Regions from separate parts of the Rhizobium sp. TRM96647 genome, predicted to be linked through region 1. Evidence: predicted binding sites of a transcription regulator. Region 1 holds the regulator's gene; each other region holds the start of a gene.
The links. The regulator PhoB, encoded in region 1, activates phosphate uptake and scavenging genes when phosphate is short. The targets are predictions, from matches to a motif close to TGTCATNNANCTGTCAT.
Positions count from the first base shown of each region.

Region 2: the regulator PhoB is predicted to act here: its motif matches at 3,706-3,722, upstream of OCK02_RS14270 (UDP-2,3-diacylglucosamine diphosphatase).
Region 3: the regulator PhoB is predicted to act here: its motif matches at 3,829-3,845, upstream of phnF (phosphonate metabolism transcriptional regulator PhnF).

Region 1 is NZ_JAOXHF010000004.1:394,711-404,934, reverse strand. Features, by position in the region: gene OCK02_RS10510 (aspartate aminotransferase family protein) at 1-490, opposite strand, end outside; gene OCK02_RS10505 (GcrA family cell cycle regulator) at 914-1,432, shown strand; gene phoB (phosphate regulon transcriptional regulator PhoB) at 1,526-2,209, opposite strand; gene phoU (phosphate signaling complex protein PhoU) at 2,318-3,031, opposite strand; gene pstB (phosphate ABC transporter ATP-binding protein PstB) at 3,089-3,904, opposite strand; gene pstA (phosphate ABC transporter permease PstA) at 3,918-5,240, opposite strand; gene pstC (phosphate ABC transporter permease subunit PstC) at 5,237-6,718, opposite strand; gene OCK02_RS10475 (substrate-binding domain-containing protein) at 6,801-7,835, opposite strand; gene phoR (phosphate regulon sensor histidine kinase PhoR) at 8,027-9,313, opposite strand; gene ppk2 (polyphosphate kinase 2) at 9,445-10,224, shown strand, end outside.
Region 2 is NZ_JAOXHF010000007.1:20,656-30,879, reverse strand. Features, by position in the region: gene OCK02_RS14285 (ABC transporter permease) at 1-369, opposite strand, end outside; gene dgcA (N-acetyl-D-Glu racemase DgcA) at 528-1,511, shown strand; gene OCK02_RS14275 (MFS transporter) at 1,463-2,683, opposite strand; gene OCK02_RS14270 (UDP-2,3-diacylglucosamine diphosphatase) at 2,820-3,638, opposite strand; gene OCK02_RS14265 (NADP-dependent malic enzyme) at 3,885-6,197, shown strand; gene OCK02_RS14260 (winged helix-turn-helix transcriptional regulator) at 6,279-6,644, opposite strand; gene OCK02_RS14255 (glutathione S-transferase family protein) at 6,755-7,459, shown strand; partial or broken gene OCK02_RS14250 (TerC family protein) at 7,534-9,089, opposite strand; gene OCK02_RS14245 (phytanoyl-CoA dioxygenase family protein) at 9,440-10,224, opposite strand, start outside.
Region 3 is NZ_JAOXHF010000006.1:9,533-19,756, forward strand. Features, by position in the region: gene phnK (phosphonate C-P lyase system protein PhnK) at 1-413, opposite strand, end outside; gene OCK02_RS12645 (alpha-D-ribose 1-methylphosphonate 5-phosphate C-P-lyase PhnJ) at 664-1,557, opposite strand; gene OCK02_RS12650 (carbon-phosphorus lyase complex subunit PhnI) at 1,554-2,666, opposite strand; gene phnH (phosphonate C-P lyase system protein PhnH) at 2,670-3,278, opposite strand; gene phnG (phosphonate C-P lyase system protein PhnG) at 3,275-3,712, opposite strand; gene phnF (phosphonate metabolism transcriptional regulator PhnF) at 3,858-4,598, shown strand; gene OCK02_RS12670 (DUF1328 domain-containing protein) at 4,668-4,832, opposite strand; gene OCK02_RS12675 (CsbD family protein) at 5,013-5,210, opposite strand; gene OCK02_RS12680 (DUF3309 family protein) at 5,398-5,553, shown strand; gene OCK02_RS12685 (YMGG-like glycine zipper-containing protein) at 5,588-5,848, shown strand; gene OCK02_RS12690 (NepR family anti-sigma factor) at 5,924-6,109, opposite strand; gene OCK02_RS12695 (response regulator) at 6,260-7,063, shown strand; gene OCK02_RS12700 (RidA family protein) at 7,137-7,484, opposite strand; gene OCK02_RS12705 (dipeptide ABC transporter ATP-binding protein) at 7,707-8,534, opposite strand; gene OCK02_RS12710 (ABC transporter ATP-binding protein) at 8,531-9,385, opposite strand; gene OCK02_RS12715 (ABC transporter permease subunit) at 9,385-10,224, opposite strand, start outside.

The sequences.
Region 1 (10,224 bases):
CGAAGGGTACCTGGTAGAAGCCCGGCGCCTTCGGACCGAAGCCTTCCAGGTACTTCTCCTGGCCGCCGGCCGCGATCGTGGCCAGCGTGCGGCCGTGGAAGGCGCCCTCGAAGGTGATGATGTGGAACTTGCCGGGATAGCCCTTGGCATACTGGTAGCGCCGGGCCGTCTTGATCGCGCATTCCAGCGCCTCGGCACCGGAATTGGTGAAGAACACCTTGTCGGCGAAGGTGGCCGCGGTCAGGCGCTTGCCGAGCGTCTCCTGCCCGGGGACCTCGTAGAGATTGGACAGGTGCCAGACCTTGTCGGCCTGCGCCTTGAGGCTCTCGACCAGGTGCGGATGGGCATGGCCCAGCGAATTGACCGCGACGCCGGCTGCGAAATCGAGATAGCGCGAGCCGTCTTCCGCGATCAGCCAGACGCCCTCGCCGCGCTCGAAGCGCAGCGGCGCACGCAGATAGGTCTCGTAGAGCGGCGTGGCATCAGCCATGGCGCGTATCTCCCTCGCAGCGGATGCGGAAACGGATTCCGGATCTTTCCAGTGCGGAAAAATCGAAAATGCCGCCTCACGGCGGCGGGCGCACTATCAGCATTTCAGGGCTTATTGTCAACAAACGGCGAGGCGACGAAATCCGCCTCGATATGCCCTTGCGTGAGGTTTCGGATCGCGCGGAGAAGTGTCGCAAGTGAGTCACACCCGGCGAGCAAGTTGGGGAAAACCGGAAAATCGATTCGGGCGGATTCCGGCGACTCTTGTCACAGAGTCCCCCTGTCGGTAGGTTAAAACTCAATTGCTAGACTGCATGCGGCGGAACTAGTCACCAACAGTATCAGAGCATTTCGCGCTGCGGAGAAATCCGGGCAGCGCCGAGGGATTCTCGGCAACGAACGCTGAAACGAGGAGATGACGGAGATGAACTGGACGGACGAGAGGGTCGAGAAGCTGAAGAAGCTCTGGTCCGAAGGACTGAGCGCCAGCCAGATCGCGGCACAGCTCGGCGGCGTCAGCCGCAATGCGGTTATCGGCAAGGTCCACCGTCTCGCCCTGCCCGGCCGGGCCAAGTCCGGCGGCGCGCCGACGGCGGCCCGCGCCAAGCGCCCGGCTTCGGCACCGCGTCCTGCGAACTTCGCTCCGCGCGTCGCCACCCGCACGATCGCCCGTCCGACCGGCGCCGTCGTCACCAAGGAAGAGGTCGCCTTCGAGTATGACGAAGAGCCGATCACCCGGGTCGTCGCCAACGTCGTCGTGCCGATGTCGCGCCGCCTCGAGCTGACGCAACTGACCGAGCGTACCTGCAAGTGGCCGAACGGCGACCCGCTGAAGGACGACTTCCACTTCTGCGGCAACGAATCCCCGGACAATTCCCCCTACTGCACCTACCACCAGCGGCTCGCCTACCAGCCCTCGGCAGAGCGCCGCCGGGCACGCTGAGCGAGGGCTCCGTGTGCCACAGGATACGGAACAACGAAAAACGGGCCTTCGACGGGCCCGTTTTTCGTTGTCGCAATGACCGTCCGCCCGATTTCAGGCTTCCAGCGAATAGCCTGCGCCACGCACCGTGCGGATGACGTCGTTCATGTTGGAGAAGTTCAGCGCCTTGCGCAGGCGGCCGACATGGACGTCGACGGTTCGTTCGTCGACATAGATGTCGTGACCCCAGACACCATCCAGAAGCTGCGAGCGGGAGAAGACGCGGGCGGGGGACGACATCAGGAACTCCAGCAGACGGAATTCCGTCGGCCCCAACCGCACCTCGCGCGAGCGGCGGTGGACGCGATGGGTCTCGCGGTCGAGTTCGATATCGCCGCACTTGAGGAGCGTCGAGACGACCTCTGGCCGGGCGCGCCGCAGCATCGCCTTGACCCGCGCCATCAGTTCGGGCGTCGAGAAGGGCTTGACCACGTAATCGTCCGCGCCGGTGGCGAGCCCGCGAACGCGCTCGCTCTCCTCGCCGCGCGCCGTCAGCATGATGATCGGCAACCGCTCGGTCTCCGAGCGCTGGCGCAGACGCCGGCAGAGTTCAATGCCGGAGACGCCGGGCAGCATCCAGTCGAGGATCAGAAGATCGGGCTGGCGCTCCTGCAGGCGGATCTCCGCCTCGTCGCCGCGCAGGATCGTATCGACCTCGAAGCCCTCGGCCTCGAGGTTGTAGCGCAGGAGGACGCTCAGCGCCTCCTCGTCTTCGACCACGGTAATCTTTGGAACCATGCCTTGCTCACTCCTGGGCCATGCTCATTCCTGGTCCGAGCGGCCCACCTGCGACCACCCCGGACCGCCATGTGACCGCCGCGTCGATCGGCGGGCGGTTCGACGACATCATTCCTCGATGGCACCCACAGACGTGGTGTGGTCGTCCTTCGGACGTTCGCCTTCCGGCTGCGAGCCGGTCGCCATGTAGAAGATCGTCTCGGCGATGTTGGTCGCATGGTCGCCGATGCGCTCGATGTTCTTGGCGCAGAAGAGCAGATGCGTGCAGGGCGTGATGTTGCGCGGATCTTCCATCATGTAGGTCAGAAGTTCGCGGAACAGCGAGGTGTAGATCGCATCGATCTCGTCGTCGCGCTCACGGATCTCCTTGGCCTTCTCGATGTTGCGCGAGGCATAGACGTCGAGGACTTCCTTGAGCTGCATCAGCGCCAGTTCGGCCAGGTGTTCGAGGCCGCGGGCGAGGTTGCGCGGAATGCCGGAACCCTGCACCGAGACGACGCGCTTGGCTGTGTTCTTGCCGAGGTCGCCGACGCGCTCGAGTTCGGCGGCGATGCGGATCGCCCCCATGATCTCGCGCAGGTCGGCCGCCATCGGCTGGCGCTTGGCGATCGTGACGATCGCCTTCTCGTTGATCTGCCGTTCGGCGGTGTCGAGGATGACGTCCTCGGAGATCACCTTCTGCGCCAGCGCCACGTTGGTGTTGACCAGCGCGCGCACGCTGTCGCCCACCATCTGCTCGGCCGTGCCCCCCATCTCGGAGATGCGGCGGGTGAGATATTTCAGCTCTTCATCGTAGATCGAAACGATATGGGTCGGTGTCATGTTTCTTGTTCCTCAACTGGCGCAGGCGCCATGGTCTTTTGCCGGCGACGGCAGGCGTCAGCCGAAGCGACCCATGATGTAGTCCTGCGTACGCTGGTCGTCCGGATTGGTGAACATCTTGTCGGTGTCGTTCTCCTCGACGAGGTTGCCGAGGTGGAACATGGCGGTGCGCTGCGAGACGCGCGCGGCCTGCTGCATCGAGTGGGTGACGATGACGATCGTGAAGTTCGTCCGCAGTTCGTGGATCAGTTCCTCCACCTTGGCGGTGGCGATCGGATCGAGCGCCGAGCAGGGCTCGTCCATCAGGATCACTTCCGGGCTGACGGCGACGGCGCGGGCGATGCACAGACGCTGCTGCTGGCCGCCCGAAAGGCCCGTGCCGCCCTCCTGCAGGCGATCCTTGACCTCGTTCCAGAGGCCCGCCTTCTGCAGGCTCTGCTCTACCACCTGGTCGAGTTCGGCCTTGGACTTCGCCAGTCCGTGGATCCGCGGGCCATAGGCCACGTTCTCGTAGATCGACTTCGGGAACGGGTTCGGCTTCTGGAACACCATGCCGACGCGGGCGCGCAGTTCGACCACGTCGATCGACGGATCGTAGACGTCTTCGCCGTCCAGCGTGATCATGCCGGTGACGCGGCAGCCGTCGATCGTGTCGTTCATACGGTTCAGCGTGCGCAGGAACGTCGACTTGCCGCAACCCGAGGGGCCGATCAGCGCGGTCACCGTGTTCTCGCGGACATTGAGGTTCACGTCGTACAGGGCGCGCTTGTCGCCGTAAAAGACGGAGACGTCTTTGCCGACCATCTTCAGAGGAACAGTGTTCATCTTCTTTTCCAAAAGTTCTTCGGTCGCAGCTTCGGTCATGATGTTCATCTTCTCTACCCCACTACCAGCGGCGTTCGAAACGACGCCGCAACAGGATGGCGCCCAGGTTCATGATGATCAGGAAAACGAGCAGCACGATGATCGCGCCGGAGGTGCGCTCCACGAAGGCGCGCTCGGCCTCGTTCGCCCACATGTAGATCTGCACCGGCAGCGCCGTCGACGGATCGAGCGGCGTGGCGGGGATGTTGGCGACGAAGGCGACCATGCCGATCAGAAGCAGCGGCGCGGTCTCGCCGAGCGCATGCGCCAGGCCGATGATCGTGCCGGTCAGGATGCCGGGCATGGCGAGCGGCAGGACATGGTGGAACGTCGTCTGCATCTTCGAGGCGCCGAGCCCGAGGGCGGCGGCGCGGATCGAGGGCGGCACGGCGCGAAGGGCCGCGCGGGTGGCGATGATGATCGTCGGCAGCGTCATCAGCGTCAGCACCAGCCCGCCGACGAGCGGCGCGGAACGCGGCAGGCCGGCAAAGTTGATGAAGACGGCGAGACCGAGCAGACCGTAGACGATCGAGGGGACGGCCGCGAGATTGTTGATGTTCACCTCGATCAGGTCGGTCAGCCGGTTCTTCGGCGCGAATTCCTCCAGGTAGATGGAGGCTGCAACGCCGATCGGCAGCGACAGCACCAGCACGATGCCCATCAGGTAGAGCGAGCCGACCAGCGCCACGCCGAGGCCGGCGGCTTCCGGGCGGCTCGAATTGCCGTTGACGAACAGGCCCGTATTGAAGCCCGAGGCGAGCACGCCTTCCTCGACGAGCTGGTCCATCCAGGCGACCTGCCGGTCGGAGACGCGGCGGCTGCTCTCGTCGACGGTCATGTCGAACTGGCCCTTGAAGGCGCTGTCGATATTGGCGCTGGCGAGTATCGTCACCGGCAGGGTCTTGCCGATGATCGACGGGTCGGACATCACCATGTCGCGCAGTTTCACGCGCGCGCTGTCGGAGAACAGGCCAGATACCTGGCGCAGCGCCGCCCGGTCGTTCGCGGCGACGCCGAGCTTTTCGGCGAGCGCGTTGCGGACCAGGACCGGATAGTTGGCTGCCTGCAGCACCTTGGGGTCGGTTTCGCGCTTGTTGTCGGGATCGATGACCTCCTGCGAGAAGGTGATCGGCAGGGTGAGCTCGGTCTGCCAGAAGGCGGTATAGCCCTTGCCGACGACCGACCACAGAAGCAGGAACAGGAAGACCAGGCCGAAGGCGATCGCTGCCAGCCCATAGAAGCGGAAGCGGCGTTCGGCGGCGTAGCGGCGGCGGATGCCGATGTCGCGGCGCACGGGCGCCGTGGAGGTGATCTGGCCGGAAGCCTGTGAGACGATCTCGGTCATTCGTACTGCTCCCGATACTTGCGGACGATGTAGAGCGCGTAGATATTGAGCGCCAGCGTGATGCAGAACAGCGTGATGCCGAGCGCAAAGGCCACGAGCGTCTGCGGGGAGGTGAATTCGAGGTCGCCGGTGAGCTGGTTGACGATCTTCACCGTCACGGTCGTCATCGGCTCAAACGGGTTGATCTGCATGCGGGCGGCGACGCCGGCGGCGAGCACGACGATCATCGTCTCGCCGATCGCGCGCGAGGCCGTCATCAGCAGTGCGCCGACGATGCCCGGCAGGGCTGCCGGCAGGATGACGCGCTTGATCGTTTCCGACCGGGTGGCGCCGAGACCGAGCGAGCCGTCACGCAGCGCGCGCGGCACCGCCGTGATGATGTCGTCGGACAGGGACGAGACGTAAGGGATCAGCATGATGCCCATGACGATACCGGCGGTGATTACGCTCTGGGCCTGGATGAAGCTGGCATAGTCTCCGGTGACGAGCCCGCTCAACTGGGCGGAGATGTCCCGCAGGAACGGGCCGACGGTGACGAGCGCGAAAAAGCCGTAGACGATCGTCGGAATGCCGGCCAGCACCTCCAGCAGCGGCTTTGCCAGGGAGCGCATGCGCGGGCTGGCATACTCCGCCATGTAGATCGCCGCGAACAGGCCGACCGGAACCGCCACGAGCATGGCGACGAAGCCGATATAGAGCGTGCCGGCCAGGAGCGGGATCAGGCCGAACTGGCCGTTCGAACTTGCTCCGGCGCCGGCAAAGCGCGGATCCCAGACCGTGCCGAAGAAGAATTCGTGGGCCGGCACCGCGTTGAAGAAGCGCAGGGCCTCGGTCAGCATGGAGGCGACGATGCCGACGGTCGTCAGGATGGCGATGGAGGAGGCGAGCAGAAGCGCCCACAGCATGACGCGCTCGACCTGGTTGCGGGCGCGGAACCGGGGCGCGACGACACGCAGGGCGAAGAACGCGCCGACGACCGACAGCGCGATCGCCAGTGCCGACAGCAGCGTGCGGCTCGTCTGCGCCATCGCGTTCAGCGTGGCGGCGGAATCCAGCATGTAGGGCTGCGCTTCGGCGGCGACCGCGACACCCTTGCCCGCAAAGACCGACTGAAGGCTCGAGGGATCCTGCTTGACGGCGCGCACCTCGTCTTCCGACAGCCAGGGAAGGCCGCGCGCGATGGTCGAGACCATGCCGAAGGCGAGGCTCTGCTGGGCCTGGGACTGTCCCTTCACCTCTTCTGGAAAGGTGTCGCGGACGGCCGAATTGATGACGAAGGGGCTGACCGCCAGCCAGATGGCGACGAGGATCAGCGGCGGCAGGAAAGCCACCAGCGCCGCGAAGGCGCCGTAGTAGTTCGGTCGCGAGTGAAGCGCCGAGGACCGTCCTTGCGAAAGGGCCCCCGCCCGCATGCGTCCCAGAATAAAGGCCACCACGGCGATGACCAGAAGGATGGCAAATAGAAGCGTCGTGCTCATGCGGATGTCCCAGCCGCCTCATGCGGTATCAGTGCGGAAAGGCGGAACCGGCGCAGGATTGCCTGCGCCGGTTCCGTTTTCATTACATGGTCTTGCCGCCTTCGACAGCCGAGCGGATCTCTTCGCGCTCTGCGTCGGGAGCCGAGACGAGGCCGTATTCAGCCAGCGGGCTGTCGGGGCCGATCATCTGGTCGGATACGAAGAACTCGACATATTCCTTCAGGCCCGGAACGACGCCGATGTGCGCCTTCTTGACGTAGAAGAACAGCGGGCGCGAGACCGGGTATTCGCCGGACGAGATCGTCTCGACCGAAGGCGTGACGCCGCTGACGGTGGCGACCTTCAGCTTGTCGGCGTTGTTTTCGTAGAAGGACAGGCCGAACACGCCGACGCCGGTCTTGTTGGCGGCGATGCGGGCGAGCGTCTCGGAGTAGTCGCCGTCGATATCGACCGCAACGCCGTCCTTGCGGACTGCAATGCACTTTTCAAACTGTGCATCCTTCTCGGAAACAATAGCCTTGATCACCTCTGCAGCGCCGGAAGCTTCGCAGCCTTCAGCGAGAACCTTCTCTTCGAAGACTTCGCGGGTGCCGTGCTTCTCGCCCGGGATGTAGGCAGCGATATCGACGTCCGGAAGCGCCGAATTGACTTCCGACCACTTCTTGTAGGGGTTGGCGACGAGCTTGCCGTCGACGACGACTTCAGCGGCGAGCGCCTTGTAGATGTCGGCCGGGACGAAGGCGATGTCCGGCAGGCCGGCGTCGGTCGCGAACACGATGCCGTCATAGCCGATCTTGACTTCCTGGACGTCCGTCACGCCGGCGGCCTTGCAGGCCTCCAGTTCGGATTCCTTGATGGCGCGCGAGGCGTTGGCGATGTCGATCGTGTCCTCGCCGACGCCCTTGCAGAATTCCTTCAGGCCGGCGCCCGAGCCGCCGGATTCGACGACCGGCGTCTTGAAGTCGCCGAAGGTCTCGCCGAAGGTCTCGGCAACGATCTTGGCATAGGGCAGAACCGTGGAGGAGCCGGCGATCTGGACCTGGTCGCGCGCAGCGGCAACACCAGCAAATGCAACCGAGGCAGCCAGCGCGGCTACGGTGAGGCTAACAGATTTCATATGAATTCTCCCGTTATGGGCTTGTGTGGGTAGGCCGGCGGTCGGCTCATGCCTGCCGTCGATCAGCGGCCTCTGTCTAGCGCCCGATCGCCATAGCTTTTATGTCAGTTTCGCGAAACATTTATGACACTCCAAGCTACTGGAAACACTTCCTTATTTCCCATAATGGCTGTGGCAGGCCGTCCTTTGTGTCAGAACTTGACGACAAAGACCGTGCCCTTGCCGATCTCAGACCTCACCACGAGGCGCGCGCGGTGGCGGGTGAGGATATGCTTGGCGATGGCAAGGCCGAGACCGGTGCCCTTTTTCGAACGGCTGGCCTCGACATTGACGCGATAGAAACGCTCGGTGATGCGCGGAACGTGCTCCGGCGCGATGCCCGGGCCGAAATCGGTGACGGACACCTCGGCGTTGCCGCCCTCGGACGAGGACAGGCGGACCTCGACCCGCTTGCCTTCCTGCCCATATTTGCAGGCGTTCTCGACGAGGTTCTCGAAGACCTCGATCAGTTCGTCGCGGTCGCCTGCGACCTGTGCCGGGTGGGGCGGAAGATCCAGGGAAATCTCGACCCCGAGATCGGCGGCGAACGGCTGCAGGCTGTCGCGCACGTGTCCGAGCAGGGCGCCGAGTTCGACGATCTGGTCCGGCACGATGTTGGCCTTGAGCTCCAGCCGCGAGAGCGACAGGAGATCGTCGACCAGCCGGCTCATCCGCGTCGTCTGGTCGTGCATGATGCCGAGAAAGCGCTCGTGCGCCTTGCGGTCGTCCCTGGCCGGCCCCTGCAGGGTTTCGATGAAGCCCCGGAGCGAGGCCAGCGGCGTGCGCAGTTCATGGCTGGCATTGGCGACGAAATCCGACCGCATCCGGTCGATCCGGCGCGCCTGCGAGACGTCGCGGAAGGTAATCAGGATATAGCGCCCGGCGCCGAGACGATGATCGAGCGCCGGCATCGGCGCCGCGCGGACGATGTAGACTGTTTCGGAGGGCAGCCGTTCGGAGTGCTCGATCTCCTTCGCCTGGCCCGTGGCGATAACGTCGCGCGCCATGTCGAGAATTCCCGGCGCGCGAATGCGCCCGGCGAGGTCGGCATTGCGCGGGATGGGCCCGAACAGCGCCGTGGCGGCGCGGTTCTGCAGCCGGACCGTCTCGTCGGCGGTGACGATCAGAACGGGCATGTCGAGGGCGTCGATCAGGGCCGCGATCGCATCGAGCCCGCCGCTCGCCTCCGTCTCCGTGCGCAGGGCCGGGGCGGTCGCCGGCGGCGACAGCCGCTCCAGGCGTTCGCCGCGTGCAAAGCCCGCGAGCGCCAGCAGCGTGACGACGAAGGCGATCCAGCCGGCCGGGATGCCGCCCATCCACATCAGAAAACCCGTGAAGACGACGGCAGCCAGGAGAACGCGCTCGTCCCAGAGCTGGGCCAAGAGCCACCGGACTGTCGACCCGCGCTCTTCCACCAGAATTCCCTTCCTCACCCGCATCGGCCTGCTCCGTGATTCTTCGTCAACAGGCAGCCCTACCCTGATTTCATGACATGTTTTTCACGGTGCGCTTGAAATCGCAATCCGGATGTGGCCTCCTCGCCGCACCGTTGCGCGAAGGAGCCCGGAGTATGGCCATTTTTCCCGACATCAAGCCCGTGGAACTCGAGATCGGCGGCAAGAAGCGCAGCTTCGACATCGACGACCCGAAACTTCCGGCCTGGGTCGACGACAAGGCATTCTCCTCCGGCGGCTATCCCTATGAGAAGAAACTCGACAAGGACGAGTACGCGGAAACGCTGGAGCGGCTGCAGATCGAGCTCGTCAAGGCGCAGTACTGGCTGCAGGCCACCGGCAAACGGGTGATCGCAGTCTACGAGGGACGGGACGCCGCCGGAAAGGGCGGACTGATCTTCGTCACCCGCGCCTTTCTCAACCCGCGCTCGGCGCGGGTGGTGGCGCTCGCCAAGCCAACCGAGACCGAGCAGGGCCAATGGTACTACCAGCGCTATGTCTCCCAGTTTCCGACCGCCGGCGAGTTCGTGCTGTTCGACCGCTCCTGGTACAACCGGGCAGGCGTCGAGCCCGTCATGGGCTTCTGCACGCCGGAGCAATATGAGAAATTCCTGGTCGAGACGCCGGATTTCGAACGGATGGTGATCACCGACCGGATCGTGTTCTTCAAGTTCTGGCTCAACATCGGCCGCGAGATGCAGATCAAGCGTTTCCACGACCGCCGCCACGACCCGCTGAAGACCTGGAAGCTGTCGCCGATGGACATCGCGGCGCTGGCCAAGTGGGACGACTACACCGAGAAGCGCGACCGCATGCTCGAGGAGACCCACAAGCCCTGGGCGCCGTGGACGGTCGTGCGCGCCAACGACAAGCGCCGCGCCCGGATCAACGCCATC
Region 2 (10,224 bases), on a different contig from region 1:
GTTGCGGCCGATCGGCGTGAAGAAGCGGACGAACAGGCTCTGGGGGGCGCGCTCCGGCTCCGGCTCCGAAATTTCGGCGGGCAGTGCATTGATCAGGTCGGAAAACCGCCCCTGCGGATCGACGAGATCCACCTGCGCGCCCTTCTCCTGCCGCTCGCCGATCGCCTGGCGGATGAGCCAGGCCCCGGCCGTATCCATGCCCTCGATCCCGCTGAGGTCGATCTGGAGCGCCTGGTTGGAATTGCCCGCCTGGAGCTGATCGAGCCTGCGCTTCGCGCTGACGGCCGTCTGCGCCCGCCACGCGCCCGTGAGCCGCCAGACCGAGCCGTGTTGCGGATCGTCTGCGACCTCGATTTCTGCGGAGGGGATGGCCGAAGGCTTCAATGCTCTTGCTTCTTCCCGGGCGATGTAACCAATGATGTCCTGAACCGTCGATCGCGACTCATACCGGCTCGACCGTCATCTGTCACCGCCGGAAGCCGGAACACAACCACGCCGATCGCGAATTTGCGAGGAAACCGAAAGATATGCGCCGACAACTCGCCTCTTCCACCGAGCGTTTCCCGATTGCCGGCAGCTTCACGATTTCGCGCGGCTCCAAGACCGAAGCCGTCGTCGTCACCTGCAGGCTCACGGCGGACGGATACACCGGCCAGGGCGAATGCGTGCCCTACCCGCGCTACGGCGAATCGGTCGAAAGCGTGCTCGCCGAGATCGAGGCGGCGCGCCCGGCGATCGAGGCCGGGCTGTCACGCGAGGAACTCGGCCGCACCATGCGTGCCGGCGCCGCCCGCAACGCCGTCGACTGCGCGCTGTGGGACCTGGAGGCGAAGCGCGCCGGCGAGCCGGCCTGGACGCGGATCAATGACGCCGAACCGCAACCGCAGGTCACGGCCTATACGATCTCGCTCGGCGAGCCTGAGGCGATGGCGGCGCAGACGGCGCAGCACGCCCATCGCGCGCTTCTGAAGGTCAAGGTCGGCACGGCGGACGACACCTCGCGTATCCGCGCCGTCCGTGCCGCGGCGCCGGCGTCGCGGATCATCCTCGACGCCAATGAGGGCTGGGCCGAGGAAACGCTCGCCCGCCACCTGGCAATCTGCGCCGAATGCGACATCGCCCTCGTCGAGCAGCCGCTTCCCGCCGGCAATGACGAAGCGCTGCGCCACGTCGAGCGCAAGGTCCTCGTCTGCGCCGACGAGAGCGTGCATCTCAGCGCCGATCTCGCTGCCCTTGCCGATCGCTACGACGCCATCAACATCAAGCTCGACAAGGCCGGCGGCCTGACGGAGGCGCTGGCCCTGCGCGACGAGGCCCGCCGCCTCGGCCTGAAGGTCATGGTCGGCTGCATGGTCGGCTCGTCCCTGGCCATGGCGCCCGCGGTCCTCCTCGCGCAGGGTGCGGATTTCGTCGATCTCGACGGGCCGCTGCTGCTTGCGCGCGACCGGGAACCGGCGCTGCGCTACGAAGGCTCGCTGGTGTTCCCGCCGAAGGCCAGCCTCTGGGGCTGAAGCGCCCGCGCCAGCACCGTCAGCGACAGTCCGAGCGCCGCCACCACCGACATCGCATGGAAGCCGTCGACCCCGTACCAGGAGAACAGGGTGCCGGACAGAAACGTGGTCAGCGCCATCAGGATGCCGTTGTAGAAGAAATAAAGCCCCTGCGTGGAGGCCTCCCGCTCCTCGGCGACGCGCTCGACGATCCGCCCCTGCACCCCGACATGAACGCTCGCATAGGTCAGCGCATGCAGGCATTGCAGCGCGACATATCCCGAAAACCCCGAAGCATGCGGAAAGACGATCCAGCGGAAGACCGCGACCGAACTGCCGAAGACGATCAGCGCCCACAGACTGAAGCGCCGCAGCAGGCGGGCGGAGAAGATGAAGAAGGCGATCTCGGCGGCCACTCCGACGCTGAAGAGCAGGCCGATCTCGGTGCCCGAATAGCCTTCCGCGCCCCAGAGGATCGCGGCGAAGGCGTAGAACATGCCGTGACTGGCATTGACCAGCGCCGCGCCGATCATCATCAGTTGCACGTCGACCTGCCTGACGGGTGCTGCCGGCGCCACCGCCAGCGCGGAGATGGGAGACGGCCGCCGGGGCTTGCCGATCCGCGGCGCGATGAAGGCGCACACGACCGTCGACACGAACCCCACGGTCATCGCCGGCAGCACCATGGCACCGCCGAAGATTCCGGAAAGCCAGCCGCCGGCCATCGTAGCAAAGATGAAGGCGAGCGAGCCCCAGAAGCGCATCCGGCTGTAGTCGAAATTCCAGCGACGGACGCCGCTGAGCGCGATCGCATCGGTGATCGGCAGGTAGGGTGCGTAGACGATGCCCTGCAGCGTATAGAGGAGCAGCACCGGCCAGAAGTGCTCCACGAACAGGAGCGCGATCGCCGTCGCGAGCGACATCAGCCCCGACCAGACCAGGACGATCGCCCGGTCGCCGATCCTGTCGGCGATCATGCCGGCGATCGGGGCTGCGATCACCCGCACCACCAGCGGCACGGCCAGAACCACCCCGATCTCCCAGTCGCTCATCGACAGCGAGTTCAGCCAGACGGGGAAGAAGGGCAATGCGATGCCGTTGACCAGCATCGGCGCGCAGAAGACGATGGCGGTCCGCAGGACGAAATGGCGCGGCGCAGCGCCGCTCCCGACCATGCCGCAAGGCGCATTCATTTCCGGAAAACCTGAACAGAGGGACGCAGCACGCCTAGCACGGCGAGGCACGTACGCCAATCCGTCAATTGACAGCGGTACGATGTCGCCGGATCACGTTTTCATTGCCCCTGTTTCCGTGCCGTGAGCGCGGCTTTCAGGCCGCCTCCGGCACGCCCTGGCCGCGCGGAAGGACCGTGATCGGCGCGGGCACCGCGGGCGATTGCCAGGTGATCAGTTCCATCGTCCCGTCCCAATGCTCCACCACCGCCGTGCAGCTTTCGACCCAGTCGCCAGTGTTGATGTAGCGAATGCCGTCGATGTCCTCGATGACGGCATGGTGGATGTGGCCGCAGACGACGCCGTCCGCCCCATGCTTGCGGGCCTCCTCGGCAACCACCTTCTGGAACGCGCCGATGAAGTTGACCGCATGCTTGACCTGCAGCTTCGCCCAGGCGGAGAACGACCAGTAGGGCAGGCCCAGCCGCCGCCGCACGGCCGCCAGCGCGATGTTGACGACGATCGCCGCGTCATAGGCCCAGTCGCCGAGATAGGCGAGCAGGCGGGCATTGCGCACCACCACGTCGAACTCGTCGCCATGCAGGACGAGATACCGCTTTCCGTCCGCCGCCTCGTGGACGATCTGCTGGGCGACCTCGATGCCGCCGAAATGCACGCCGGGGAAGTCGCGCAGGAATTCGTCGTGATTGCCGGGCACGTAGATGATGCGCGTGCCCTTGCGGGCCTTGCGCAGGAGCTTCTGGACGACGTCGTTGCAGCTCTGCGGCCAGTACCAGCTGCGTTTCAGCCGCCAGCCATCGACGATGTCGCCGACGAGGATGATCGTCGCTGCCTCGTGATGGCGCAGGAAGTCGAGCAGGAAGTCGGCTTTCGCGGCCTTCGAGCCGAGATGCACGTCCGACAGGAACAGGGTCCGGACGCGCCGGACATTCGCTTCTGGGGCGTGGGCGTTCATGGTCGTCTACTCCGGCGATCGAGCTTCGGTCTGGGTGCCTTTCGCGCTAGCTCAAAACCAGACTCGTGTTTCAGGGGAATGACAGGGCCTGTTTACAATCGGATCGCCCCGCGTGCCGCGTCCGGGCCACCCCGGCATTTGGCGGTTGCATGCACCGGCAATTGAGGCTTTATGACTACGGCAAACTTCACGGCGCGTCGCATCCGTGCCAGAAGGCCACATCGACTGGAATCGGGCAGGAAGAAAATGACGACTGGCGACAAACCGAAAGCGAAACCCACGCCTGCGAGCGGCGACATCGACCAGCAGGCCCTGTTCTTCCATCGTCATCCCCGCCCCGGCAAGCTGGAGATCCAGCCGACCAAGCCGCTCGGCAACCAGCGCGACCTGGCGCTTGCATACTCGCCGGGTGTCGCCGCCCCCTGCCTCGCCATCCGCGACAATCCCGAGACGGCCGCCGACTACACCGCCCGCGCCAACCTCGTCGCGGTCATCTCCAACGGCACCGCCGTCCTCGGCCTCGGCAATATCGGCCCGCTCGCCTCCAAGCCGGTCATGGAAGGCAAGGCGGTGCTGTTCAAGAAATTCGCCGGCATCGACGTGTTCGACATCGAGATCGACGCGGCGGGCGTCGGCGAGATGGTCAACGTCATCTCGGCGCTGGAGCCGACCTTCGGCGGCATCAACCTCGAGGACATCAAGGCGCCGGAGTGTTTCGAGGTCGAGCGCCAGTTGCGCGAGAAGATGGACATTCCCGTCTTCCACGACGACCAGCACGGCACTGCGATCATCGTGGCCGCCGCGATCCTGAACGGCCTGGAACTCGCCGGCAAGGACATCGCCAAGGCGAAGATCGTCGCCTCGGGCGCCGGCGCTGCAGCCCTCGCCTGCCTGAACCTGCTCGTTACCCTCGGCGCCAGGCCCGAGAACATCTGGGTCCACGACATCGAAGGCCTCGTCTACAAGGGCCGCGAGGCGTTGATGGACCAGTGGAAGGCCGTCTACGCGCAGGAGACCGACAAGCGCGCCCTCGCCGACACGATCGACGACGCCGACGTATTCCTCGGTCTGTCCGCCGCCGGCGTGCTCAAGCCCGAACTCCTGGCCCGCATGGCCGAAAAGCCGCTGATCATGGCGCTGGCCAATCCGAACCCGGAAATCATGCCGGAAGAGGCGCGTGCGGCCCGTCCCGATGCGATGATCTGCACCGGCCGCTCCGACTTCCCCAACCAGGTCAACAACGTCCTCTGCTTCCCCTACATCTTCCGCGGCGCGCTCGATTGCGGCGCCCGGACGATCAACGAGGAGATGAAGATGGCGGCGGTGCGTGCGATCGCGGCGCTGGCCCGCGAGGAAGTCTCCGACGTCGCCGCGCGCGCCTATTCCGGCGAGACGCCGGTGTTCGGCCCGAACTACCTGATCCCCTCGCCCTTCGACCAGCGGCTGATCCTCAGGATCGCGCCGGCCGTCGCCCGCGCGGCCGCCGAAAGCGGCGTCGCCACCCGCCCGATCGCCGATTTCGACGCCTATCTCGACCAGCTCAACCGCTTCGTCTGGCGCTCCGGCTTCATCATGAAGCCGATCTTCGTCGCCGCCAGGAATGCCGAGAAGAAGCGCGTGATCTTCGCCGAGGGCGAGGACGAGCGCGTGCTGCGGGCAGCCCAGGTCCTGCTCGAGGAAGGCACCGCCAGGCCGATCCTGATCGGCCGCCCGCAGATCATCGAGACCCGCCTGAAGCGCTACGGCCTGCGCATCCGCCCGGGCAGCGAATTCGAGGTGATCAACCCCGAGGACGACCCGCGCTACCGCGACTACGTCGACGACTACTTCAAGCTGGTCGGCCGCCAGGGCGTGATCCCGGAAGCCGCGCGCACCATCGTGCGTACCAACCAGACCGTGATCGGGGCGCTCGCCGTACGCCGCGGCGAGGCCGATGCGCTGATCTGCGGCGTCGAGGGACGCTATGCCAGGCACCTGCGCGACGTCCGCCAGATCATCGGCCTGCGCGAGGGCGTGACCGATTTCTCCGCGCTCAGCCTGCTGATCTCCCAGCGCGGCGCCACCTTCTTCACCGACACCTACGTCAGCTTCGACCCGACCGCCGAGGAAGTGGCGCAGATGACGGTGATGGCCGCCAAGGAAATCCGCCGCTTCGGCATCACCCCGCGCGCAGCACTGGTCTCCCATTCCAACTTCGGCTCGCGCGATTCCGTCAGCGCCTTCAAGATGCGCCAGGCGATGGCGATTGTCCGCGAACAGGCGCCGGACCTGGAAGCGGACGGCGAGATGCACGGCGATTCGGCGATCTCCGAGGTGCTGCGCCAGCGCGTCATGCCGGGCAGCACGCTCACCGGCGAGGCCAACCTGCTGGTGTTCCCCAATCTAGACGCCGCCAACATCTCGCTCGGAATCCTGAAGACGATGACGGATGGCCTGCACGTCGGCCCGATCCTGCTCGGCGCCGCCATGCCCGCGCACATCCTGTCGCCGTCGGTGACGTCGCGCGGCGTCGTCAACATGGCGGCATTGGCGGTGGTCGAGGCGTCCTACCCGGCCTGAACGCCGCATCTGGCATTCATGAAAAGGCGCGTCACAAGCAGGCGCGCCTTTTGTCTTTATGACCACCACGGACGTCCATGCTCAAGAAGCAACCTGCGGCGCGGGCACCTCGGCCACGCCCGAAGCCCTGGTACGGGCCGGCTCTGTCTGCTCCCACCAGTCGGAGATGGCATCGATCAGCGGCACCAGCGCAAGGCCCGCCGGCGTCAGGTCGTATTCGACACGCAGCGGATAGCCCTCGAACGCCGTGCGCTGCACGATCCCCGCGGTTTCCAGTTTGCGCAGTTCCAGCGTCAGCATGCGGTGCGAGACCGTCGGATTGTCGCGACGCAGGTCCGCAAAACGCTTCGTGCCATCCTTCAGGTAGTAGATCAAAAGCGTCGGCCAACGGCCGCTCAGAACCTGCATGACCTCCTCGATCGGGCAGCGCGAGACGAGATCCTTCATGGCGTTCTCCGGCATGGTGACAAAAATGTGCGTAATTTACATGGGGAATGGCAGGGGATAGGTCCAGTGTCGCTGCGCAGCGTGATCGACAGAAATCACGGAGAAAGACAATGGAACCGATCCTTATCTACGGCTTCCCCGCGGGAAGCTCCATGGGCCTTGTCGCCGCGCTCGAATGGCTCGGCAAACCCTATCGCCTCTGCCGCGTCGACATGCTCGGCGAGATGCGCGATCCATCCTATGCCCGGATAAACGGCAGGCATGAGACACCGGCTCTGGTGACCGACGACGGCCGTGTCATTACCGAAACCATGGCGATCGCCCACTGGCTGGCGGCGCGCGACGAGGACCACCGCATCAGCTTCGCGCCGCGCTCGCAGGAAGCGGACCGCATGTTCCAGATGATGGCCTTCGTCAACACCGGCTTCACCGGCGCCTTCAGCCCGCTCTGGACGGCGCTGGAACTGGGCCGGCCCGACCCGGCATACGAGGCGGCCTTGCGCCGCTTCGGCCGGGAGGCGGTGCTGCAGCGGCATGACATGCTGGAGGCGATGATCGGCGAGACGCCATACCTCGTCGGCGACCGGCCGACGCTCGCCGATGGCCTGTTCGTCGGCGTTGCCCGGTGGCTTGAGGTCCATCAGGCGGCATCGCCGGATCGCTGGCCGAAAATCGCAGCCCTCCGACGCCGGCTCGAGGACGATCCCGCCGTCCGCTACGCACTTGCACTGGAGAACGGCGAAGCGGCGGAAGGCTCAGGCGCCTGCCAAGGCCATGTGCCGCTGGGGGAAGTCATCGACCGTTACGGACGCTGAGCAAACGGCCACGGCCCTTGCCGTCGTCGTGGCGCCCTGCCCGACCCGACCCGGGCGAGGCAGGGCAGCCATCCTCAGCCGACTACCTCTTCCACGGCCCGTACCCGGATCTTGCCGATGCTGCGCTTGTCGAGCGAGACGATCTCGAAATCCAGCCCGTCGGCCAAACCGTCTCGCCGGCGACGGGCAGATGGCCGAGTTGCGTCATCACGTCGCCGCCAAGCGTGGAATATCGGTTCGCCTCGTCGACGAGATCGTGGCCGATCGCGCTGCTGAACTGTCGGATGTCGATGAAACCGTCGGCGAGCCAGCTGCCGTCATCCTGCTCTTCGAGCATCGCAGCCTCTTCCCCGATATCGGGAAATTCACCCGCGATCGCCTCGAGCACGTCGGTCGGGGTGGCAATGCCTTCGAGAGCGCCGTGCTCGTCGACGATCATCGCCATCTGGACCGGCGAACGGCGAAGCTGCTCCATCACCCGCAATACGTCCGTGGTTTCGTGCACGATGACCGGCTGCCGGGCGACGCGCGCCCAGTCGATCGCCTTGCCGTCGATCTGCGCATCGAGCAGTTCCCTGGTGATCGCGACGCCCACGAACTCATCGACCGTATCGCGCGCCAGGATGACCCGGCTGTGCGTCAACTTCCGGATCGCAGCATTCAGCTCTTCCGGATCGTCATTGAGGTCGAGCCATTCCACCTCGTTGCGCGGCGACATGATGGAGCTGACCGGGCGGTCGCTGAGGTCCAGCACGCCGCGGATCATCTCCTTCTCCTCCGGCTTGAACAGCGCGCCCTGGGCCGACTGTTCGGCCATCACGTCGGCAGCCTCGCCGAGCGTCTCCTCCCCGACCCGGCCGCCGAGCAGCCGGAGCACGGCTTCGGACGTGCGCTCCCGCAGGTCCCCCGTCGTGATGCGCTTCTCGCGATTGTGGCGGCCGATCTGGTTGGCGGCTTCGATCAGGACAGAGAAGCCGATCGCCGCGTAAAGGTAGCCCTTCGGGATATGAAACCCGAAACCCTCGACCACGAGGCTGAAACCGATCATCAGCAGGAAGCCCAGGCAGAGGATGACGACCGTCGGATGCTTGGACACGAAGGCCATCAGCGGCCTGGAGGCCAGCATCATCACCGCCATCGCCACGCAGACGGCGGTGACCATGACCCAGAGATTGTTGACCATGCCGACGGCGGTAATCACGCTGTCCAGCGAAAAGACCGCATCCAGCACGACGATCTGGACGATTACCTGCCAGAAGACGGCGTGGGCGATCTTGCCGTTTTTGGGCTTGTGCGCGCCTTCCAGCCGCTCGTGCAGTTCCATCGTGCCCTTTGCCAGCAGGAACACGCCGCCGAGGATCAGGATGATGTCACGCCCCGAGAACGACAGGCCGCCGGCACTGAAGAGCGGCTGGGTCAGCGTCACGATCCAGGAGATCGAAAACAGCAGCACGATGCGCATGGCGAGCGCCAGCGAAAGCCCCACCAGCCTTGCGGTGTTTCGCTGATGCGGCGGCAGCTTGTCGGCGAGAATCGCGATGAAGACGAGATTGTCGATGCCGAGGACGACCTCGAGCACGATGAGGGTAACGAGGCCGATCCAAATGTTGGGATCTGCGAGGAATTCCATGATGAGACCTGTCAGAGAATAACGGGGAAACGCCGAAAACCCCGGACGGAAGATCCAGGGCGAGCGGCGCATCTAGGAGAATGAATTGAACTGTATTTCCGCTGGCATCGCAGGAACGATGCCAGCCCGGATCGGTATCGACTTTCGCTGGTACTGTCGCCTTCGTCAGGCATCGGCGTGTTTGCTTCCGGTCCGGTCAGAAAATTCTATCGGCCGCGCTGATAGCACAACGGCGCCGTATGGAAAAGCGCACGCCCCTCTCCCGTTGAATTTTCCCGATGAACAAAATTTGATGACCGGTCGCAGTGCACGTGTTCCGTGCCGGCAGCCGCGCCCCGCAACTGCGCCTGTCAGCCGCCCGGCTGCTTCAGCCGCTTCGACCACTCGCCGGCCTTGCCGAGGCCGGCCTTGACCCAGGGCGAGCCCTTGAGGCCGAGCTTGCCGCGCAGGCCCATGGCGCCGATGATCAGGCGGTTCATCTGCGACTTGATGACGGGCAGCGAGGCGACGTGCAGGCCGGTAAACGGCAGGAACGGGTTGCGGCGCAGCGAACCGTAGATCTCGATGCGCGTCGTCTGCTTGTAGCTCGGGCAGCGGGCGTGGAAGCCGTGGGTGTCGGCGACGATCAGCGTATTGGCCTTCACCACCATCTTCACCGGCTGGCTGTAGCCGAGCGCGGTCAGTTCGTGCGGCATGATGCGCAGCGAGCCGCGGGCAGAATACTTGTTCTCGATCGTATCGGCGCTTTCGCTGATGCGCTGCTCCCAGAGAAGCCGCTGCGGCGTGATCTTGTGCGAACCGGGCACGTAGGAGAACGGCCCATCCTCCTCGCCGACGTCCTTCAAAAACAACCAGGCCTTCGCGGTCGGCTGGAAGGTGTCGCTGTGGAGCGCGGTCTGCGGGTCGGCGGACGCTTCCTTCGACGGCGTCGAGGCGAGCGCCATCACCACCTGCACCACCAGCAGCGGCTGGCCGTCGCTGGAGGAGACGTAGCGCAGAAGATTGGTCATGCGCGGGTCGTTGCGCGCCGCCTTGAAGCCCGGCAGGCGTTCCACGTCGCTGTCGTCGATCAGCGCGCGCCGCGTGACCGTCGTTCCCTGCAGCATGTCGTAACGGTCGAAGTCGCTGTTTTCCA
Region 3 (10,224 bases), on a different contig from region 1:
ACGCGGCGCAGCCAGTCGCCTGCAGTGTCGCGGATGTTGCCGTAGTGGCGCTCGCCGACCGCCATCAGCCGCTCGCCGACATTGGCGCCGGCAGACACCGTCATGCGCAGGCCGTCGGCGGGGTTCTGGTGGACGAAGCCCCAGTCGGTGCGCATCAGGAAGCGGCGCTCGGCCTCGCCCATGCGGGCGAGATCGCGCATCTGGCCGTCGCGCATCCGGTATTCGATCGTGCCGGAGGTCGGCATCAGGCGGGTGGCGAGACAATTCAGCAGCGTCGTCTTGCCGGAGCCGGATTCGCCGACGATCGCCAGCACCTCGCCCGGCCAGAGATCGAAGGAGACGTTGCGGCAGCCGATGCGGGCGCCGTAGAATTTCGAGATGTCGCGGACCTTGAGGAGGGGCGCGTCGGTCATTGCTGGAACTCCGTCGTTTGCGTCTTGCTCCCCCTTCTCCCCAACGGGGAGAAGTGCCGAGCGCAGCGAGGCGATGAGGGGGGCGACGCGTGCTGGACTTGCCGGTCGATGACAGAAGCCCCCCTCATCCGACCCTTCGGGCCACCTTCTCCCCGTTGGGGAGAAGAGGGAGCGGGCTGAGACCTTACCCCAGCCGATCTCCCCCCTTGAGGGGGAGATGCCCGGCAGGGCAGAGGGGGGCAAGCGCAGCTCATTCGACCGCCGCCTTGCCGTAGGCCAGCATCATGCCGCAGTGGCCGTGGTCGCGGCGGTCCTCGCAATGGTCGGTGTCGGAGCAGACGAACATCCGCCCGCCGCGATCGTCGAGCACGACCTCGTCGAGGTAGACGTTCTCGGCGCCGCAGAGCGCGCAGGGCCGGTCGAATTTCTGCACTTCGAAGGGATGGTCCTCGAAGTCGAGGCTGACGACATCGGTGAAGGGCGGCACGGCGTAGATGCGCTTCTCGCGGCCGGCGCCGAAGAGCTGCAGCGCTTCCGACATGTGCATCTTCGGATTGTCGAACTTCGGCGTCGGCGACGGGCTCATCACGTAGCGGCCCTCGACCTTCACCGGATAGGAATAGGTCGTGGCGATGTGGCCGTTCCTGGCGATGTCCTCGTAGAGCTTGACGTGCATCAGCCCGTATTCCTCGAGCGCGTGCATCTTGCGGGTCTCGGTCTCGCGCGGCTCGAGGAAGCGCAACGGCTCGGGGATCGGCACCTGGTAGACCAGCGTCTGGCCTGATGTCAGCTTCTCCTCGGGGATGCGGTGGCGGGTCTGGATGATCGTCGCCTCGCGCGTCTTCGTCGTCACGGCGACATTGGCGACCTTCTGGAAGAAGGCGCGGATGGAGACGGCGTTGGTGGTGTCGTCGGCGCCCTGGTCGATGACCTTCAGCACATCCTCAGGCCCCAGGATCGCCGCCGTCACCTGCACGCCGCCGGTCCCCCAGCCATAGGGCATCGGCATCTCGCGGCTGGCGAAGGGAACCTGGTAGCCGGGGATCGCGATCGCCTTGAGGATCGCCCGGCGGATCATGCGTTTGGTCTGCTCGTCGAGATAGGCGAAGTTGTAGGTGGCAAGTTCGGACGGAACGGCGTTCATTGGGCGGCCTCCAGGGTGTCGTCGCCGGGCTCTTCACGCCTGCGCTCGTCATAATCCCGGCGCATGCGCCGCATGAGATCGAGTTCGGCCTGGAAGTCGACGTAGTGCGGCAGCTTCAGGTGCTCGACGAAGCCGGTCGCCTGGACGTTGTCGGAATGGGAGATGACGAATTCCTCGTCCTGCGCCGGCGAGACGACGTCCTCCTCGAACTCATCGGTGCGCAGGGCGCGATCGACCAGCGACATCGACATCGCCTTGCGCTCGTTCTGGCCGAAGACGAGGCCGTAGCCGCGGGTGAACTGCGGCGGGCTCTTGGCCGAGCCCTTGAACTGGGTGATCATCTGGCATTCGGTGACCTGGATGCGGCCGAGCGAGACGGCGAAGCCGAGCTCCGGCAGGTCCAGCTCGACTTCGACCTCGCCCATGCGGACCTCACCGACGAAGGGATGGTTGTTGCCGTAGCCGCGCTGGGTGGAATAGCCGAGCGACAGCAGGAAGCCCTCGTCGCCGCGCGCCAGCGCCTGCAGGCGCAGGTCGCGCGGCATCGGGAACTCCAGCGGCTCGCGCGTCAGGTCCCCGGGCACGTGGCCTGCCGGCAGCTCGCCGTCACCCTCGACCAGCCCCTCGCCCGACAGGATGTCGGATACGCGCATGACGGGCTCCTGCTCGCCGTCGCGCTGCAAGGCTTCCTCGACCGGTTCGTCGCGAAGGAGGGAAGGATCGAGCAGGCGGTGGGTGTAGTCGAAGGTCGGGCCGAGCAACTGGCCGCCCGGCAGGTCCTTGTAGGTGGCGGAAACCCGGCGCTCGACCCGCATCCGCGCCGTCTCGACCGGCACCGAGTAGCCGAAGCGCGGCAGCGTGGTGCGATAGGCGCGCAGGATGAAGATCGCCTCGATCATGTCGCCGCGCGACTGGCGGATGGCGAGGGCTGCGATCGCGCGATCATAGAGCGAGGCCTCGGCCATCACGCGATCGATGGCCAGCCCGAGCTGGGCGACGATCTGCTCGATGGTGATCGACGGCAGCGAACGGTCGCCGCGGCGGCGGTCGGCAAGCAGGCGGTGGGCGTTGGCAATGGCGGCCTCGCCACCCTTGACGGCAACATACATGGCTCAGGCCTCCCGGCTCTTGATGACGGTGGTGCGCGGCAGGCAGAGGATGCTGCTGCCTGCGACCAGGATCAGGTCGACACCGCGCGGAAACATCGCCCGGTTGGCTTCGGAGAGCGCCACGAACGTGCCCGGCAGGCCCTGCGGGGCGATCACCACCTCGTCGCGGATGCCGGGTCCCGAAAGTGCGAGCGGTCGCCCGCCCTCGAAGCTGTCGATCTCGACCACCAGCGTTGCCGAGCGATCCGGGTACTCCTGGGTGCCCGGCGAGAACAGGCCGAAGCCGGGCACCACCGCCCCCTTCTCGACGAAGGCGAAACGGGCCTCATGCTTCTCCCCGGTGACGGCGGCGCCGGTGTGGAACGACAGCCAGCCGGACAGTTTCGATCTTGCCAGCTGCGGCGTCAGCCAGACGGGCGTGTCGTGGTCGCACAGCGTCAGGGCGAGCGCACCGGCGGCAGCGCCGAGCGGCTGCGGCGGACGCGCCGTGGCTGCGATCGTGCCGATCGTGCCCGGGCGGGCCATGCAGTCCATAACCGTGCGGAATACGGACTGGGCGGCCAGGACCGGCTCGGCGAAGGCGCCGGAAAATATCTGCGTGTCGGCCATCAGTCGTCTCCCCGGACCATGGTGAAGAAATCGACGCGGGTGGCGGCGGTTTCGCGGACCTTGCGCGCGTCGTCGGCCTCGATGCGCGCGGCGATCCCGGCGAGCAGGCGTTCGACCGCCGGGGCGTGCTCGGGCAATTGCAGCAGCGCGTCGAACACGGCCGCCAGCCGGGCCTTCTCGCCGTCGGTGCCGAGCGCCTGGCCGTGGCCGACGACGCCTTCGATCCGGACGCTGGCCCGCGCCGCGGTCACCTCGCCGAGATTGAACGGCTGGCCGCCGCCACCGATGCGACCGCGCACCATGACTAGCCCGGTCTCCGGGCCGCGGACCAGCTCGGCTTCCGGCCGGGTGGCCAGTCCCGCCCAGGCCTGCTCCAGCTCGCTCCGCGTCGCCTTCGCAAGCAGTCCCATGGCCTCTCTTCGCCTTTCCGGCGCCATGTCCGAGGGGTTCCGGTTCACGCCAGGTGCCATCGCCAATTCTCCAACTGCGTCTCGCGAATTGTCTATTGATCTAGACAACTATACATCGTATGGTTCCGTCATACCGGGCCAAGATGACAGGCTTGTGACGAAGAGAGGCCAGATGAATGCGGGGGCAGGAATGATCGAGCGCCGATCGGGCGTGGCGCTGTGGCGGCAGATCGCAGACCGGATGCGCCTTGCCATCAACAATGGCGACTATGACGAGACCGCCATGATGCCGTCGGAGGCGACGTTGGCGGAAAAGTTCGGCGTCAACCGGCACACGGTCAGGAGCGCGCTGGCGGCGCTGGCGGACGAAGGCATGGTGCGGGCGGTCCAGGGCGTCGGCACGCTGATCGAGCGGCGTGACCGGCTGACCTTTCCGATCTCGCGCCGGACGCGCTTCTCGCAGGGCCTCGGCGACCAGGCGCGGGAACTGCAGAGCAAGCTTGTCGCACAGTCCGTCGAACGCGCATCGCCGGTCATCGCGACCGCACTCGGGATTGCGCCGGGAACCGACTGCATCCGGCTGGATACGCTCGGCGTCGCCGACGGAAAGCCGATCTCGTCTGCGACGAGCTACTTTCCGGCCGAGCGCTTCGCCGGCATCGACGCGGCCTACCAGCGCACGGGCTCCATCACCAAGGCGTTGGCCGCGCTCGGCGTCGACGACTACGTGCGCCGCTCGACGGAGATCTCGGCGGTCCATGCCGAAGGAGCCGATGTCCGGCTGCTGAAGCTTTCTCCCGGGGCCATCCTGCTCGTCACGACGGCGATCAACGCCGACACCGGCGGCAGCCCCATACAATATTCCCGGTCGCGCTTTGCCGCGGACCGGGTCAAGTTCTTCGTGGAAACCTGAAAAGCGGAAAGAGAAAAGGCGGCGCCCGCAGGCACCGCCTTTTCGTCTTTAAGTCATTTCATCCGCCGGTCAGACCCGACGGGACCAGCCGAACAGCAGGGATACGACCAGCAGAACCAGGAAGACGAAGAACAGGATCTGCGCGATGCCTGCGGATGCGCCGGCAATACCACCGAAGCCGAGAACGCCGGCGATGATCGCGATGACCAGGAAGACAACAGCATAGTAAAGCATACCGGGAACTCCTCTTTTCATTGTCGGGGAGAAGAACGGGGAAGCCGGTCAAAAGTTCCAGCGACTATTCGCACGGTCCTTCGACTGCAATCCGTCGGGCGCCCCGGACTCTTTCGATCCCACAAACAGAAACCGCCGCGACGACAGTCGCGGCGGTTCTCGAAGACCTTCCGTGAAGGATCAGTGGCGGCGCTGCCATTCGTCGATCTGGCGCTCGGCCTCTTCCTTGGCGATGCCGTAGCGCTGCTGGATCTTGCCGGCGAGTTCGACGCGGCGACCCTTGATGACGTCCAGATCGTCGTCCGTCAGCTTGCCCCACTGTGCCTGGGCCTTGCCCTTGTACTCGGTCCACTTGCCTTCGATGATATCCCAGTTCATGTGCATCTCCTTTCGGATTGGTTACGGGACAGAAAACGCATGGCCCCCGCGATCGTTCCGGCGAAAGCATGAAAGCCTAACGCCCGGACATCGTTTTCGAATCTCTATTGCACTTGGGAACAAACCCGTTTGCCGCGCATTTACCGGCCATCGAAACAGAACCGCCTATCCTGTGGGGAGACGCCTGATGCTTGGTACGGTACTACTCATCATCCTTATACTGCTTCTGATCGGCGCGCTGCCGAACTGGGGCTATAGCCGCGGCTGGGGATACGGACCTTCCGGCGGGCTTGGACTCATCGTCGTCATTCTGCTTATTCTCGTCCTGATGGGACGCATCTGACGCGCACGCCATTTCTAGAAAGGAAGACAGAGCAATGAGGAAATTTATCGTCGCCGGCGCCATCGCCCTTTCCGCACTGGCGGTCACGTCCTGCACGCAGACCGAGAAGGGCGCCACGATCGGCGCCGCATCCGGCGCGATCATCGGTGGGGCTGCCACGGGCAAGGTCGGCGGCGCCGCTGTCGGAGCCGTGGCCGGCGGCGCGATCGGCGCCCTGATCGGCAATGCCAACGAGCCCGGTCGCTGCATTTACCGCGACCGCTACGGACGCCGCTATGAGGCACCCTGCCGCTAATCAACGAGTGACGGAAACAGGAAACGGGCCAGTGGCCCGTTTCTTTGCGTGTGTCGGACAGCGACACGCTATATGCTAGGTCGTCCGGGCCTTGCGCTCGGCCTCGTCCAGCTTCTCGAGAAGATCGAGCAACTGGTCCGGCAATGGCTCCGTCTCTATTGATTCGTAGAAGGACTTCAACTTGCGGCCGACGACGCTGTTTGGATCGAGGGAATCCAACGAACTGCCCGGCTTTCGTCCGCCTGTCGCGGGCTTACGCATCACCGTGTGCTCCTTGATCCTCGCTCAACCATCTTCGTTTGGCCCCAAAGCACCCGTATCGAACCGGGTTTCATTTCGCACCAAATTCGTTTCCGTGAGATGAATTTACAGGAAACGCGCCGGTTTCGAAACAAATTCAGGGAGAAGTAAATGTCGCTATCCACCCGTATCGCACCTCATCTGCCCTTATTGCGGCGATTTTCGCGTGCCGTCACGGGATCCCAGACCTCCGGAGATGCATATGTGGCAGCGATGCTCGAAGCACTCGTCGAGGACATAACGATTTACCCGGAGCGATCGAATGATCGCATCAGCGTTTTTCGCCTCTACTGCACGCTTTTCGACAAGGTCCAGGTGAGTATCCCGCAGAACGCCGTATCTCCCTTCGGCTGGGAGCGGCAGGCCGCGGCCAATCTCGCCCATGTCACGCCTGCAGCCCGCAAGGCCTTCCTGCTGGTCGCCGTCGAAGGCTTCGAGATTTCGGAGTGCGCCGACATTCTCGATGTTTCCGAGGACGCGGTACGGGAAGCGCTGAACCAGGCTTCGCGCGAGATCTCCCAGCAGGTCGCGACCGACGTGATGATCATCGAGGACGAGCCGCTGATCGCGATGGACATCGAGGACATGGTCACCGCGCTCGGCCACCGCGTCACCGGCATCGCCCGCACGCATTCCGAGGCGATCGAGCTCTACAACCGCAAGAAGCCCGGCATGGTGCTGGCCGACATCCAGCTCGCCGACGGCAGCTCGGGCATCGACGCCGTCAACGACATCCTCAAGACCAGCACCATCCCGGTGATCTTCATCACCGCGTTCCCGGAGCGACTGCTGACCGGCGAGCGACCGGAACCGGCCTTCCTCGTCACCAAGCCGTTCAATCCGGAAATGGTCAAGGCGCTGATCAGCCAGGCGCTGTTCTTCGACGAGCACGCACGGCTCGCCAAGAGCGCCTGAGACAGATCCCTACAACGAAAAGAGGGGCGGACCGGTCAAAACCGGTCCGCCCCTCGCATTTATCCGCGCCGGCTCAGCCCTGAACGGCGGTGACGATGATCTCGACGAGATATTCCGGGCCGGCGAGCTTGGATTCGCCGGTTGCGCGCGCGGGGGCGTGACCCGGGGCAACCCAGGCATCCCAGACGGCGTTCATCTTCTGGAATTCGCCCATGTCGGCCATCCAGATCTGGGCCGACAGGATCTTCGTCTTGTCCGAGCCGGCGAGCGCCAGCAGGCGGTCGATCGAGGCCAGCACCTGCTTCGTCTGGGTTGCGACGTCTGCTCCGGGTTCGCCGACCTGGCCGGCCAGATAGACGACGCCGTTGTGGACGACAGCCTGGCTCATGCGCGCGCCGGTTTCAAAGCGAGTAATGGTCATCGGTTCGTTCCTGTCTTTCTTGGTCTAGCCCTGTAGCTGCGCACCTTGAAGATCGCGGCAGCCACCCGCCGACGGGTTTCCAGGCGGCGAGTGGTCTATACGATCGCGCGGTCCGCTTTGCCAGAGCCATTGTGGTCCGCTTGCCGGAGCCATTGTCATGCACCGCTGCCAGCGGCGTTCGGCGCGCCTCAGGCAAAGAGCGCCGGGAGCCTTGACGGCATCTCAGGCGCGCCGTCGCCGCTCGAGGCGGGCACGGATCGCATCCACGTCGACCCGCGGCGTCGCGGCGAACAGCGTCTTGGTGTAGCTGTGCTGCGGATCGTCGAAGACTTGGTCGCGACTGCCGTATTCCACCGCCTCGCCGAAGTACATCACCATCACGTCGTCGGCGATGTGGCGCACGACCGAGAGGTCGTGGCTGATGAAGACGTAGGTCAGGTGGAATTCGTCCTGCAGGTCGGCCAAGAGGTTCAGAACCTGCGCCTGCACGGACAGATCGAGCGCCGAGACCGGCTCGTCCAGCACCAACAAGCGCGGGTTGAGCATGAGGGCGCGGGCGATCGCCACGCGCTGGCGCTGGCCGCCGGAGAACATGTGCGGATAGCGCGCGTAGTGCTTCTCCTCCAGCCCCACCTTCTTCAGCATCGCCATCGCCCGGTCGCGACGCTCGCCGGCCGGGATCTTCGTGTTGATGACCAGCGGCTCGGTGAGGATGTCGCCGATCTTCTTGCGCGGGTTCAGCGAACCGTAGGGGTTCTGGAAGACGATCTGCACCTTGCTGCGCATGTCTGAGGACAGCGGCTCGCTGGCGATGTCGACCTTCGTGCCGTCAATCAGCATCTCGCCTTCGGTGACGGGATCGATCATCGTGACCATGCGGGCGAGCGTGGACTTGCCGCAGCCGCTCTCGCCGACGATTGCGAGCGTCTTGCCCTCCTCGACCTTGAAGCTGACGCCCTTGACCGCATGCACGGTCTTGCCCTTCTTCAGCAGGCTGCCGGGGATGTGGTAGTCGCGCACGAGATTGCGCGCTTCGAGAACGGGGGTCATCGAACGGCTCCCTCGAAAATCTGCTGGTCGGTGAGGTTTTCCGTGATCGTCGGCAGCCGGCCGCCGACGGCGTTTTCCGGCAGGGCCGACAGCAGCGCCCTGGTGTAGACGCTCTTCGGATTCTGGAAGAGCGAGAGCACGTCGGCCTCCTCGATCTTCCGGCCCTTGTACTGCACGACGACACGGTCGGCGGTCTCGGCGACCACACCCATGTCGTGGGTGATCATGATCAGGCCCATGCCGTGCTCGGCCTGCAGCTTCATCAGGAGGTCGAGGATCTGCTTCTGGATCGTCACGTCCAGCGCCGTGGTCGGCTCGTCGGCGATCAGGAGCTTTGGATTGCAGGCGAGCGCGGTGGCGATCATCACCCGCTGGCACTGTCCGCCCGACATCTGGTGGGGGAAGTGGCCGAGGCGCTCCTCGGGGTTCGGGATGCCGACCAGTTGGAACAGCTCGATCGCCCGGTCCCGGCGCGCCTTGCGGTTCAGGTCGGTGTGGACGCGCAGCACCTCCTCGATCTGGTAGCCGACGGTGAAGCAGGGATTGAGGCTGGCGACCGGTTCCTGGAAGATCATGGAGATCTCCCGGCCGATGATCTTGCGCCGGTCGGCATCGCTCATCTTCTGCATGTCGCGGCCGTTGAACAGCAGCTTGTCGGCGGTGACCTTCGCCGTCCAGGGCAGGAGCCCCATGGCAGCGAGCATGGAGACGGACTTGCCCGAGCCGGACTCGCCGACGATGGCGAGAACCTCGCCCTCGTCGACCTTGAGCGAGACGCCGTCCACGGCCCGGAAAGGTCCGGAGGCCGTCTGGAACTCGACGACCAGGTTTTCGATTTCGAGGAGCGACATCACGACCTCTTCAACTTCGGATCAAGGGCATCGCGCAGGCCGTCGCCCATCAGGTTGATGGCGAGCACGGTGATGAGGATGGCAAGGCCAGGGAAGGTGACGACCCACCAGGCGCGCTGGATGAACTCGCGCGCCTCGGCGAGCATCGTGCCCCATTCCGGCGTCGGCGGCTGGGCGCCCATGCCGAGGAAGCCGAGCGCGGCCGCATCGAGGATCGCAGCCGAGAAGGCGAGCGTCGCCTGGACGATCAGCGGCGCCAGGCAGTTCGGCAGGATCGTCAGGAACATCAGCCGCAGCGTGCCGGCGCCGGCGACCTTCGAGCCGACGACATAGTCCTTGGTGCGCTCCGTCATGACGGCGGCGCGCGTTAGGCGGACGAAATGCGGCTGGTTGACGAGCGAGATCGCGATCATGGCGTTGAGCAGGCCCGGGCCGAGCACGGCGACCAGGACGAGCGCCAGCAGCAGCGACGGGAACGCCAGGATGATATCCATGATGCGCATGATGAAGGTGTCGATCCGGCCGCGGAAATAGCCGGCGACGAGGCCGATCAGCACGCCCGAAACCACCGACAGCGTCACGACGACGAGACCGATGAAGAGCGAGAAGCGCGCACCGTAGATCAGGCGCGAAAGGATGTCGCGGCCGACGGCGTCGGTGCCGAGGATATGGCCCCAGCTGCCACCCTGCTGCCAGACCGGCGGCATGAGCAGCATGTCGCGGTTCTGAATGCTGGGGCTGTGTGGGGCGACGAACGGCGCGAAGACCGCGACGAAGAGGATGATCAGGAAGATCACCAGCCCGATCACGGCGCCCTTGTTGCGGGAGAAGTAGAACCA